DNA from 4 places in the Streptomyces sp. NPDC093089 genome. Region 3 is predicted to be linked to each of the others. Evidence: riboswitches for the same ligand, from Rfam matches in the RefSeq annotation. Region 3 holds a riboswitch; each other region holds the start of a gene.
What was found. Region 3 has a riboswitch for cyclic di-AMP ahead of ACIQFX_RS34985 (M23 family metallopeptidase). Riboswitches for the same ligand answer to the same signal wherever they lie in the genome.
Positions count from the first base shown of each region.

Region 1: it holds a riboswitch for cyclic di-AMP, as region 3 does, so the genes downstream of both, ACIQFX_RS25290 (peptidoglycan DD-metalloendopeptidase family protein) here and ACIQFX_RS34985 (M23 family metallopeptidase) in region 3, are expected to answer to the same signal.
Region 2: it holds a riboswitch for cyclic di-AMP, as region 3 does, so the genes downstream of both, ACIQFX_RS08520 (transglycosylase SLT domain-containing protein) here and ACIQFX_RS34985 (M23 family metallopeptidase) in region 3, are expected to answer to the same signal.
Region 4: it holds a riboswitch for cyclic di-AMP, as region 3 does, so the genes downstream of both, ACIQFX_RS03465 (M23 family metallopeptidase) here and ACIQFX_RS34985 (M23 family metallopeptidase) in region 3, are expected to answer to the same signal.

Region 1 is NZ_JBIVPA010000011.1:25,775-29,026, reverse strand. It holds gene ACIQFX_RS25300 (DUF6126 family protein) at 11-166, shown strand; gene ACIQFX_RS25295 (tyrosine-protein phosphatase) at 203-1,024, opposite strand; cyclic di-AMP (ydaO/yuaA leader) riboswitch at 1,385-1,570, shown strand; gene ACIQFX_RS25290 (peptidoglycan DD-metalloendopeptidase family protein) at 1,575-2,552, shown strand; gene ACIQFX_RS25285 (SGNH/GDSL hydrolase family protein) at 2,720-3,252, shown strand, end outside.
Region 2 is NZ_JBIVPA010000003.1:351,055-354,306, reverse strand. It holds gene ACIQFX_RS08530 (phosphocholine-specific phospholipase C) at 1-658, shown strand, start outside; gene ACIQFX_RS08525 (hypothetical protein) at 768-1,433, opposite strand; cyclic di-AMP (ydaO/yuaA leader) riboswitch at 1,774-1,959, shown strand; gene ACIQFX_RS08520 (transglycosylase SLT domain-containing protein) at 1,964-2,842, shown strand; gene ACIQFX_RS08515 (phosphoribosyltransferase family protein) at 2,836-3,252, opposite strand, start outside.
Region 3 is NZ_JBIVPA010000020.1:21,764-25,015, reverse strand. It holds gene ACIQFX_RS34990 (M16 family metallopeptidase) at 20-1,387, shown strand; cyclic di-AMP (ydaO/yuaA leader) riboswitch at 1,587-1,751, shown strand; gene ACIQFX_RS34985 (M23 family metallopeptidase) at 1,764-2,534, shown strand; gene ACIQFX_RS34980 (GntR family transcriptional regulator) at 2,740-3,252, shown strand, end outside.
Region 4 is NZ_JBIVPA010000001.1:715,868-719,119, forward strand. It holds gene ACIQFX_RS03460 (PP2C family protein-serine/threonine phosphatase) at 1-812, shown strand, start outside; cyclic di-AMP (ydaO/yuaA leader) riboswitch at 1,076-1,222, shown strand; gene ACIQFX_RS03465 (M23 family metallopeptidase) at 1,234-2,325, shown strand; gene ACIQFX_RS03470 (aldo/keto reductase) at 2,387-3,252, shown strand, end outside.

The DNA of each region.
Region 1 (3,252 bases), on a different contig from region 3:
AAGGACCGACATGTCCGAGAAGTCCGCACCTGTCACCGGCGAGGAGCGAGGAGAGGGCAAGTTCCCCAAGGGGCTCGTGCTCCGCCTCTTCGCCTACCTGATCGCCGGCCACCTCTTCGCCGGCTTCCTCTACCTGCTCTTCATGCTGGGCGGGCAGAACCAGTAGCGGCGGTCCGGGCCGCCGGGGCGGCCCGGGTGGAGGTCACACCTCCGTGAGCAGCCGCTCCCGCAGGCGCTCGCGGGTCTCCGGGGCCAGCTTCAGGCCCTCCGAGAGGTAGGCGTCCACCGTGCCCCAGGTCGCCTCGATCGTCTCGAAGGCGGCCCGCAGGTACTCCACCCGCGCGTCGAACAGCGGGCTCAGCAGCTCCATCACCTCGGGCGACATCGCGTCGGGGGAGGTGGAGCTGCGGCGCACCTTGTAGCGGCGGTGCGGGTCGTTCGACTTCACGTAGTCGGCCTCGATCGCCTTCCGCTCGACGCCGACGGCGAGCAGCGTGATCGCGATGGAGAGCCCGGCGCGGTCCTTGCCGGCCGCGCAGTGCATCAGGGCGGGGACGCTCTCCTCCGCCAGGGAGTGCAGGATCCGGCTGTGCTCCGACGCCCGCTCGACCACCATCCTCCGGTACGACTCGGACATCCGGGCGGCGGCCTTGCCGTCGCCGAGGATCTCCCGCAGCTGCTCTGTCTCGCCGTCGCGGACCAGCTTCCAGAACTCCTTGCCGTCGGCCGGGTCGTTGAGCGGTATGTTCACGTTCCGTACGCCGGGCAGCTCGACGTCCGCGCCCTCGACCTTCCGGTCGGCCTCGTTGCGGAAGTCGAAGACGGTGTGCAGTCCCAGCGCGGCGAGGAAGGCGACGTCGCTCTCGGTCGCGTGGGCGAGGTGGCCGCTGCGGAAGAGACGGCCCGGGCGCACGGCGCGCCCGTCCGTCGTCGGCAGGCCGCCCACGTCCCTGAAGTTGCGGACCTCCGCCAGTTCGGGCTCGTCGGCTTCGGTGGGCGGGACCTGCGGAAGCTGCTGCGTCACGGATGCTCCTGGGTGTCGTCGTTCGGGTGCCCGACGCGAGATCGGTTCCAGGGCCAATCATCCCGTTGGGGTGGTGAAGGCGCACCCCCTCGGACGGTAATGGGCGATCTGTCCGAATTGAGGTATTGGGGATAACGCGCCCTGGTTGCAGGCGAGATGGGCCGGGCTGCGTGAGCAGCGTCATAAAGGTGACGGATCGTGGCCGACCGCCCGGAGCAATTTCCGTGCGCAAAAAGGAAATCGAAGGACCGTCATCCACGCAGGGTGACCGGAATTCGAGCCGAATGGCACCCCCGTGAATCCCCCTCGAAAACAGTGGCTTGTTCGCGCCGACCCCGCTCGTCTAGCGTCACCGTCAATCCGGTCGGACCGCCGAATCCTGCCACCGTCCGGAATTCACTCACCCATGTGTGGCAGGAGCGGGGGACCCAGGAAGTACGCCGGTCCCGCGATGCAGGACGGCTCGGGGTGAAGCCGCGTGAGAACGCGGCCGGGCATCTCCAGTCCGAACCCGACAGCTCACCTCGCAGGCGCCGGAGAGGAATTCGCCATGCCCGCGAAGGGTAAGCACCGCCGTCCCAGGACCAACCCCCTCACCCGTGGACTCGCCGTCGCCGGCACCGGTGGCGCCGTCGTCGCCCTCCCGCTCCTCGGAGCGACCGGGGCCCACGCCGCCGAGCAGTCCGCTCCGGCCGCCGTCCCGGGCCACGCCGTCACCGCCGCAGCGCAGGTGAAGGCCCCCGCCGCCGTCCAGGCCGCCCCCGCCAAGGCCGCGCCGAAGACGTACTCCGTCGTCCGCGGCGACCACCTGTCGAAGATCGCCGCCGAGCACCACCTCGCCGGCGGCTGGCAGAAGCTGTACGCCGACAACCGCCGGGTCGTCGGCGAGGACCCCTCGCTGATCCTCCCCGGCATGAAGCTCACCCTCGGCGCCAAGGGCTCCGCGCCCGCCGCCCCGAAGAGCACCGCGCCCAAGGCCGCCCCCAAGAGCACCCAGAGCTCGAAGAACGGCGACACCCCGCGCGCCTCCCGCGGCTCCGAGCGCTCCTCCGCCCCGGCCGCCGCCACCTCGGAGACCACCACCTCGCAGGCCGCGCAGTCGTCGGGCTCCTCGACCTCCGCCTCCGGCTGGGTCGCCCCCGTCACCGGCGGCTTCTCCACCCCGTACCGCGCCTCCGGCTCCATGTGGTCCTCCGGCTACCACACCGGTGTCGACTTCATCGCCTCCTCCGGCACCACCGTCCGCGCCGTCGGCGCCGGCACGGTCGTCTCCGCCGGCTGGAGCGGCGCCTACGGCAACGAGGTCGTCATCCAGCACGCCGACGGCAACTACTCGCAGTACGCGCACCTCTCCTCCCTCTCCGTCTCGTCCGGCCAGACCGTCACCGGCGGCCAGCAGATCGGCCTCTCCGGTTCCACCGGCAACTCCACCGGCCCGCACCTGCACTTCGAGATCCGCACCTCGCCGAACTACGGCTCGGACATCGACCCGCTGGCCTACCTGCGCCAGCACGGCGTCTCCGTCTGACGCGGACGCCTCCCTTCGCGGAAGCCCTCCTGGCGGCCCGGCACGCACGTGCCGGGCCGCCGCCGTATTCCGGCTTGGGGGAATCTTTATCGGTGGCATATGTCACCCGGCGTCAACCCCTCCTTACGGTCGCGTAGGTCACATCCGAAGGGGAAGGATGTGGTCCCGTGGCAGACGATTCGAGATCAACAGACAAGAACGCATTCGGGTCGTACGCGGCGATCGGTGACAGCTTCACCGAGGGCGTCGGAGACCCCGGGCCCGACGGGACGTACGTCGGCTGGGCGGACCGTTTCGCGGTCCTGCTCGCCGACGAGCTGCCGGAGCACGACGACTTCCGCTACGCCAACCTGGCCGTACGCGGGCGCCTCCTCGACCAGATCGTGGCGGAACAGGTCCCCCGGGCGAAGGAACTCGCCCCCGACCTGGTGACCTTCTGCGCCGGCGGCAACGACATCATCCGCCCCGGCACGGACCCCGACGACGTCGCCGAGCGCTTCGAGCGCGCCGTCGCCGACCTGGCCTCCGCCGTCGGCACCGTCATGGTGACCACCGGCTTCGACACCCGCGACGTGATCCTCCTCAAGCACCTGCGCGGCAAGATCGCCACGTACAACGGACACGTCCGGGCCATCGCCGACCGCTACGGCTGCCCGGTCCTCGACCTGTGGTCGCTGAAGTCCGTCCAGGACCGGCGCGC
Region 2 (3,252 bases), on a different contig from region 3:
GGCGCCCCAGAACAACGCCCTGCCGGCGCAGGAGTCCGGCACCCGGCCGGCCCGCGCGGTGCCCTACCAGGCGAACGGCAACCTCGACCGGTTCGAGTTCGGGGCGGCCGGCAAGATCCTGGCCTGGTTCTCGATGACGAACCAGGGCGCGGAGGCCCGGCGCGCGGCGCACTTCTCGATCCACCCGCACCAGTACCGCGACACCGCCGCCTGGCAGTACACCGTCGACCCGGGCGGTACGGCGTCCGACTACTTCAACATCGGCCTCGGCTCGGGTTCGGGCAAGTACGACATCTCGATGATGGGCCCCAACCGCTTCCTGCGGCGCTTCATCGGCGACGCCTCCAAGGCGGGCAAGGCCGTGGAGGTGGCCGCCAGGTTCGCGACCGAGCCGGGCACGGGCAAGACGGCCCTGTGGTTCAGGATGACCAACGCGTCGGGCGGTCCGGTCACCTTCACGATCCGGTCGAACGCCTACCGCTCGGACGGGCCGTGGACGTACACGGTGCCGGCGAACTCCAGCCGCGAGGACTTCTTCAACGCGGTGGCCTACCACGGCGGCTGGTACGACTTCACGATCGTCGCCGACATCGACGGCACCTGGTCGCGCCGGTACACCGGCCACATCGAGACCGGAGCGCCCAGCGTCAGCGGCTGACCGCCGCCGTCCGCCGGGCGGCGCCCTCGGGGTGCCTCCCGGCGGACGTCCGTCACGGTCCGGGCCGTCGGGTACGGCCTCCGGGGCCGTCCGTCGCGACCCGGGGCCGTCAGCGGCCGGCCTGCGCGGCCCGGTGGATGGTGGCGTCCAGGAGGGCCACGGCGTCGTCCGCCGTACGGCCGGGGGCCCGGTTCCACGGTCCGATCAGATCGTTCCAGCCCCGCGACCGCAGCTCGGTCATGATCCAGGCCGCAGCCTCGTTCATGGTGTCCGCGCTGCCGTGGCCGAGTCGGTGCGCGGCGAGCAGGGCGCCGCAGACGCACCGGGCCCCGCGCGCGTCGCGCAGCTTGTACGGGACGTTCTGCCAGCCCCACTCCGTGAGCACGCGGCGGGCGTAGCCGAGGTGAACCGACGGGCGCAGGTCGCTGCGGCCGATGCGGCGCCAGATGTGCAGCCGGTCCGGCAGTACGGCTCCGATGCGGCCCGGCAGGCGGGGCTCGGCGGGCAGCGGCGGCGGCAGCGCGTCGAGGGCGTCGGCCACGAGCCGCTCCACCGGCACCGTGAGGAGGTTCCGCCAGCTCTCCGGCTCTCGCGGCGGAGCGTCGGGAGCGACCGGTTCGCCACCCGTCCGGCCGGAGGCCCGGTCGGGGGGCGGATCGGAGGTCGGGGCGGGGGTCCAGTCGGTGACGATCCGCTGCCAGACGGCGCTGTCGTAGAGCGTGGCGGCCTCGCGATCGACGGTGTCGGGGCTGGGGGTGGAGAGGGCGGGCGGCATCCGGCGGCTCCTCGGTCGGGATGGGTCCATCCTTCAGCACGAATGTCGGTTTTGCGACTTTTGCCCTTGACTGCACACCCACCGCGGGGGTCTTTTCCACCCACTCCCCCATTAACAGAATTACCGCGCATATTCGGACATTGGGAACCTGGTGACGCGACTCACTTTCCCGGTTTCGCCCTGATGATCGAAATGTCCGCAGGCCATGGGGCACACGGGAGTTCGACGGCCCGGACGGGCGGCCGATCTTGAATTACCTGAATTACGTGATCTTTTCGCCGCGCGACGGACTGCCATCCCCTTGTTATCCGCCGCATTACTGGCCTACGGTCACCTCCATTCGAGCGGATCGCCAAATCCTGCCACCGCTCGAAATACCTCCCTTTTCACCCGACGGCAGGAGCGGGGGACCCACGAATACGCCGATCCGGAAATCCGGAACGGCTCGGGGTGCAGCCGCGTGCGCGCGGCCGGACAGCTCCCGTCCGAACCCGACAGCTCACCCCGCAGGCGCCGGAGAGGAATCCGTCATGCCTGCTCACGGTAAGCACCGCCGCCCCCGTCGACGCCCCGTCTCCCAGGGACTCGCACTGGCCGGCACGGGCGGCGTCGCCCTTGCCCTCCCGCTGATCACCCCCGCCGTGGCCGGCGCCGCGCCCGTTTCCGGCGCACCGGAATTCACCACCGGCGCCGTCGCGGCCCCCGCCTTCGCGGCGCCGACCGCCGCCAAGGCTCCCGCCGCCCCGGCCGCCGCCCGCACCTACACCGTCGTCCGCGGCGACTCGCTTTCCCTGATCGCCCAGAAGAAGGGAATTCAGGGCGGCTGGAAGAACCTTTACCGGGCCAACCGAAGCGCCGTGGGTGACAATCCGTCACTTATTCATCCGGGTCTTGAACTGACGCTTCGTCGGGATTCCGCGAAGGTCACCCCCGCGCCGGCGAAGAAGAAGACCGGTACACCCGATCGGGCGAGCCGCTCCGAGCGCCGCTCCGCCCCGGCCTCCACCGGCGCCTCCGCCGCGCAGGCCGCCCCGGCGGCGGCCCCCGCCGCCGCTCCGGCCCAGGCCGCCCCGGCCGCCACCAACTACGCCGACAACCTCGACGGCTGGATCCGCGAGTCGCTGGCCATCATGGCCCAGCGCGGCATCCCGGGTTCGTACGACGGCATCCTCCGCAACGTCATGCGCGAGTCCTCCGGCAACCCCCGGGCCATCAACCTCTGGGACTCCAACGCCGCGGCCGGAACGCCCTCGAAGGGCCTGCTCCAGGTCATCGAGCCGACCTTCCTCGCCTACCACGTGCCCGGCACGTCGATGGACCTCTTCGACCCGGTCGCCAACATCACCGCCGCGTGCAACTACGCGGCCGACCGCTACGGCTCCATCGACAACGTCAACGGCGCCTACTGAGCCCGGAAGTGCCCGGCGAACCAGGAGGTGGCGAGCTCCGCCACCTCCTCCAGGGCGCCGGGCTCCTCGAAGAGGTGCGTGGCACCCTCGACCACGGCGATCCTGTTCTCGCAGCGCAGCAGTGAAGCGGCCCTCCGGTTCAGGTCAAGCACCAGCGCGTCCGCACCGCCCACCACCAGGAGCGTGGGGGCGCGCACCCCGGCCAGCCGGTCCCCCGCGAGGTCCGGCCTGCCACCGCGCGACACGACGGCGCTCACCGCGCACTCCGGATCGGCCGCCGCCCACAGCGCGGCGGCCGCTCCCGTGCTCGCGCCGAAGTAGCCCAACGGCAGGCCGGTCGCCACCGGCTGCTCCGCCAGCCACTTCGTGGCGAACGCGAGCCGTCCGGCCAGCAGCGGGGTGTCGAAGAC
Region 3 (3,252 bases):
TGCCGCGTCTTTGACGAGCATGGACTTCCACCCGCAGCCCCAGCCGGGCGACGCGAAGCCCTGGGCCTTCCCGGCCCCGGACCGCGGGAAGCTGGACAACGGCCTGACGCTGCTGACCTGCCACCGCCCCGGCCAGCAGGTCGTGGCCGTGGAGATCTTCCTGCCGGCCCCGCTGGACGCGGAGCCCGCCGGTCTCGACGGCGTCGCCACGATCATGGCCCGCGCGCTCTCCGAGGGCACCGACCAGCACAGCGCCGAGGAGTTCGCGGCCGAGCTGGAGCGCTGCGGCGCGACGCTCGACGCGCACGCCGACCACCCGGGCGTACGGGTCTCCCTGGAGGTCCCCGTCTCCCGGCTGCCCAAGGCGCTCGGGCTGCTCTCCGAGGCCCTGATCGCCCCGGCGTTCCTGGAAACCGAGATCGAGCGCCTGGTGCGCAACCGTCTCGACGAGATCCCGCACGAGACGGCGAACCCGGCCCGCCGCGCCGCCAAGCAGCTCTCCAAGGAGCTGTTCCCGGCCGAGTCCCGGATGTCCCGGCCGCGCCAGGGCACCGAGGAGACCGTCGCCGCGATCGACGCCCCGGCCGTCCGCGCCTTCTACGACGCGTACGTCCGGCCCGGCACGGCCACGGCGGTGGTCGTCGGCGACCTGACGGGCGTCGACCTCGACAAGGTCCTCGCGGACACGCTGGGCGCCTGGACCGGTGAGCCGGCCGAGCCGCTCCCGATGCCGCCGATCACCGCCGACGACGCCGGGCGGGTCGTCATCGTGGACCGCCCGGGCGCCGTGCAGACCCAGCTGCTCATCGGCCGGATCGGCCCCGACCGGCACGACCGCGTGTGGTCGGCCCAGGTCCTCGGCACGTACTGCCTCGGCGGCACCCTGACCTCGCGGCTCGACCGGGTCCTGCGCGAGGAGAAGGGCTACACGTACGGCGTGCGGGCCTTCGGGCAGGTGCTCCGCTCGGACGCCGAGGGCAACGGCGCCTCGATGCTCGGCATCAGCGGCTCCGTCGACACCCCCAACACCGGTCCGGCCCTGGAGGACCTGTGGCAGGTGCTGCGCACCCTCGCCGCCGAGGGGCTCACCGACGCCGAGCGGGAGACCGCCGTGCAGAACCTGGTGGGGGTCGCGCCGCTGAAGTACGAGACGGCCGCCTCCGTCGCCGGGACGCTCGCCGACCAGGTCGAGCAGCACCTTCCGGACGACTTCCAGGCCCAGTTGTACGCGCGCCTGGCCGAGACCGGCACGGTGGAGGCGACCGCTGCCGTGGTCAGCGCCTTCCCCGTGGACCGGCTCGTCACGGTGCTGGTGGGCGACGCGGCGCAGATCGCGGAGCCCGTGCGGGCGCTCGGCATCGGTGAAGTGACCGTCGTGACCGGCTGATTCCGGTTCCGGTGTGACAACGGGAGGGCCCCGGCGGCAGGTTCGCCGGGGTCCTCCGTTATGTCCGTATTGGGCGCAAGGGTAACTCTTTGCCCTGTGGCAAGTCTTACAAAAAGCGTGTCTGGTTGGTGATTGAAAGACGATCCGCATAGCGTCGGTGCGGCTGTTCGTCAGTTGCACGTGCCGCAGCCGCGGCATCGGACAGTCATCGCCGAGTCCCCGTCAGGCGCGAGCCTGGGGAGCCGGGGACCCACATGAGTCCCTGGGGTGAATCGGACGCCTTCGTCCCGTACGGAGGGGTTCGTAGGAGACCTTCCTGCTCCGAACCCGTCAGCTAACCCGGTAGGCGAGAAGGAAGGAAAGGATCAGCCACTACATGGCGTTCACCCGTGCCACCGGGAAGCATCGTGGTCCGAGCCGGATGGCGCGCCGCAGCGTGGGCATCGCCGGCGTCGCGACGCTCGCCACCACCGGCGTCATCGGAACCCTCGCCTCCCCGGCGCTCGCCGCCGACACGGACAACCGCTCCGCCGAGGACACCGGCCTCACCCAGGTCATCACCGAGGACTCCCTCGTCGACCGGATCGACGCCCAGGCCGCCGCCCAGGAGCAGGAGGCCGTCGAGGCCCTCGCCCTGGCGAAGGCCAAGGCCGAGGCGAAGCGCAAGGCCGAGGCCCGCGCCAAGGAGATCCGCGAGGAGCGCGAGCGCGCCGCCCGCGAGGCCGAGCGCCGCCGTCTGGCCTCCTTCCAGCTCCCCGTCGCCGGCTCGTACGTCTCCACCGGCTACAAGACCGGTGGTTCGCTCTGGTCCTCGGGCAGCCACTCCGGCGTCGACTTCCACGCCGCCTACGGCAGCAGGGTCGTCTCCGTCGGCTCCGGCACCGTCGTCGAGGCCGGCTGGGGCGGCGCGTACGGCAACAACATCGTGATCCGGATGAACGACGGCACGTACACGCAGTACGGGCACCTCTCCTCCATCGGGGTCCACGTCGGCCAGACCGTCGAGCCCGGTCAGCAGATAGGCATCTCCGGCTCGACCGGCAACTCGACCGGACCGCACCTCCACTTCGAGGCGCGCACGGGCGCCGACTACGGCTCCGACATCAGCCCGATCGCGTACCTCCGCGCCCGCGGCGTCCACGTCTGACCCCGCCCGGCCCGGTTCCGCACCGCGTCGCAAAAGCCCCGGCTCGTACTGAGCCGGGGCTTTTCGCTGCTCGCGGGGCAGTGGAACAATGCCATGGATTCCGCCGGGGCATCGGAAATCCCGGCGCGCTGCAATAGAGTCGATGATCAGGCGCAGAACAGGCGCCGCTCGAATTGTCTCGCGCGGACCAAGGCGGAGGTCGGACATGCGCATTCCCGCGCATTCGGTATGCACGGCGATCAGGGACGACATCGTCTCCGGCGTCTACGAGCGCGGCGGCCGGCTGACCGAGGAACAACTCGCCCGCCGGTACGGGGTCTCGCGCGTCCCGGTCCGCGAGGCCCTGCGCACGCTGGAGTCCGAAGGCTTCGTCGTCACCCGCCGGCATGCGGGGGCGCACGTCGCCGAGCCCACCGAGCAGGAGGCGGCCGACCTGCTCGACATGCGGTCGCTGCTCGAACCGCTGGGGGCCGCGCGGGCCGCGCAGCGGCGCACCGACGCCCACCTCAAGGTGCTGCGGGGCCTGGTCAGACTGGGTCAGGAGCGCGCCAGGCGCGGCCAGGGCGAGGATCTGCGCTCGCTCGGCGGCTGGTTCCACGAGACGCTCGCGCAGGCCTCCGGCAGTCCGGCCCTGACGGCGCTGCTCACCCAGCTCCGGCACAAGATCGCCTGGATGTACGCGGTGGACACGCCCGCCCAGCCGGTGGAGGCCTGGGCC
Region 4 (3,252 bases), on a different contig from region 3:
TCATCGCGGAGGCCGCGCAGAAGGCGGTGCTGCCGATGCCCGCCGAGCGGATCGGCGGGCTCCAGTGCGCGGCGCGGTACGAGGCGGCGCAGGCGGACGCGTTCATCGGCGGCGACCTGTTCGCCGTCCAGGACACCCCGCACGGGGTGCGGCTGGTGGTCGGGGACGTCCGGGGCAAGGGGATGGACGCGGTCGAGGCCGTCGCCGTCGTCATCGGGGCCTTCCGGGAGGCGGCCGAACAGGAGCGGACCCTGGAGGGCGTGGCGCAGCGCCTCGAACGGGCGCTGGCCCGCGAAGGCACCCGCCGGCACGGTCTCGACGCCTTCGAGGGGTTCACCACCGCGGTCCTCGCCGAGATCCCGCGCGCCGACGGCAGCGGCACGTTCGGCGGGTTCGTGCGGGTCGTGAACCGCGGGCACCCGCCCCCGCTGATGCTGTACGCGGACGGGCGGCTCGACCTCATGGAGCCGGCCGAGGCGGCGCTGCCGCTCGGCATGGGGGACCTGGCGGTCTGGCCGGACCGTGCCGAGGCGCGGCCGTATCCGCCGGGCGCGACCCTCCTCTTCTACACCGACGGCCTCTCGGAGGCGCGGAACGCGGAGGGCGTCTTCTACGACCCGGCCGAGCGGCTCGCCGGCCGGATCTTCCCGGGGCCCGAGGAGCTGCTCGACGCGCTCGTGGACGACGTGCGCCTCCACACGGGCGGCGGTTCGACGGACGACATGGCGCTGCTCGCGGTGGGCCGGCCGGCGGCGGGGCAGCCGGAGCGGCGGCGGACGATGCCGGTGGTCCCGCCGGGCGGGACGGGATGACCGGAGGGGGCGAGCGGACGGGCGGCGGGACGCGGTGATCAGGCGCCGGTGACCGGGTGTAGTCGAGAGGTGTCACTGCGATAACAATTGACATAACGTCAGATCGATGGTCTCCGGCGATCCTGTTCTGAAGGGGGGTCAACTCGGGCGTTTCCCTCTCATTTCAATGAATGATCAAGGGGAACAGCTTGGAATCGGGACCCCCTGTCTATTAACGTTCGATAACGCAGCGCGGTCGTTTCAGCCGTCGCAAGAGGCGGCACCGTGCGCACGCGCCGAATCCTGAAAAGGAACCGGGGAACCACCACTTGGGGTGAATCGGGCCTTTCGCACCTGTGCGACCGTGCCCGTAGGAGACCTTCCTGCTCCGAACCCGTCAGCTAACCCGGTAGGCGAGAAGGAAGGAAAGGAGCGCGCCTCCGTGGCGTCCAACACCCCCGCACCCGAAGCCCCCTTCGATGCCTTCGGTGGTGGTGCGGGTCCCGCCGCCCCGGACACCGAGTGGAATCCCACCGAGGACTCCCTCCGCGCGCAGAGCCGCGCCGGCGGCCGCCACCGGGTCGTCAAGCAGCGCTCCAACTTCGCCCGCTCCTCCACCGTCCTCGGCGTCGGCGTGATCGCCGCCGTCGGCGCGGGCGGCCTCGCCACCGCGAAGGAGAAGCCGCCGGTCGCGATCTCGCTCCCCGACCTCGACCTCCCGGACGCCCACGACCTCCCCGGCGTCGGCGACCTCCTCCCCGGCGAGGACAGCGAGCCCGTCAGCGCGGCCCGCGCCAACCCGAACCCGCTCACCGCCGCCACCTACACCACGACGGTCGACGAGCGGACCGAGACGACCGACCGGACCGCGACCGGCGCCGACGCGGGCGAGGCCCTGCGCGCCCGCATCCTCCAGCAGGCCGAACAGCAGCAGGCCTCCGCCGACGCCGCCGACAAGGCCGCCGCGGAGAAGCTGGCCGCCGAGAAGGCCGCCGCCGAGGCCGCGGCCAAGGAGGCCGCCGCGGAGAAGGCGGCCGCCGATGCCAAGGCGAAGGCCGAGGCGGAGGCGAAGGCCAAGGCCGAGGCGGAAGCCGCCGCGAAGGCGGAGGCCGAGCGCCTCGCCAAGCTCGCCGCGAGCTACTCGCTGCCCCTCTCCTCGTACACCCTCAGCGCCTCCTACATGCAGTCCGGCTCGATGTGGTCCTCCGGCTACCACACCGGCCTCGACTTCGCCGCGCCCACGGGCACCCCGCTCAAGGCGGTCCACGGCGCCACCGTGAAGTCCGCGGGCTGGTCCGGCTCCTACGGCTACCGCATCGTCCTGGAGCTCGCCGACGGCACCGAGGTCTGGTACTGCCACCTCTCGTCCATGACGGTCTCCGTCGGCCAGACCGTGGGCACCGGCGAGACCATCGGCCGCGTCGGCGCCACCGGCAACGTCACCGGCGCCCACCTCCACATGGAGGTCCACACCGCCGGCGGCGACGGCATCGACCCGGCGCAGTGGCTCCGCTCCAAGGGCCTGAGCCTCTGAGACCGTCCTCCCGGGGCGCTCGCACGGAATAGGCCCGGCGGCGGGCGGGGTTGACCACCCCATGACCTCCCTCCGCCCGCTGGGCAGTTCCGATCTGCACGTCTTCCCGTTCGCCCTGGGCGGCAACGTCTTCGGCTGGACCGCCGACGAGGCCCGGTCCTTCGCCGTCCTCGACGCCTACGCCGCCGCAGGCGGCAACTTCGTCGACACCGCGGACATGTACTCCGCGTGGGTCGAGGGCAACGAGGGCGGCGAGTCCGAGACGGTCATCGGCCGCTGGCTCGCCTCCCGCGGCAACCGCGACGACATCGTCGTCGCCACCAAGGTCGGCGCCCACCCCCACTTCAAGGGACTCTCCGCGCCCACCATCAAGGGCGCCGCGGAGGAGTCGCTGCGCCGCCTCGGCACCGACCGCATCGACCTCTACTACACGCACTTCGACGACGAGACCGTCCCCGTCGAGGAGATCGTCACCGCCCTCGACCAGCTGGTGAAGGACGGCAAGGTGCGCGCCGTCGCCGCCTCCAACATCTCCCCGGAGCGGCTGCGGGCCTCCCTCGACTTCGCCGAGGCCGAGGGACTCACCCGGTACGTGGCCCTCCAGCCGCAGTACAACCTGGTGTCCCGGGCGACCTACGAGGGCCCGCTCCTGGCGACCGCCGAACAGGGCGGCCTCGCCGCCGTCCCGTACTACGGCCTCGCCTCCGGCTTCCTCACCGGCAAGTACCGCCCCGGCGCCACCGTCGACAGCGTCCGCGCCGCAGGCGCCGGCCGGCACCTCGACACCGACCGCGGTCGGGCCGTCCTCGCCGCGCTCGACACCGTCGCCGAGGCGCACGAGGCGGAGGTCGCCACCGTCGCCCTCGCCTGGCTCGCCTCCCGGCCCACCGTCGTCGCGCCGATCGCCTCGGCCCGTACGGTCGAGCA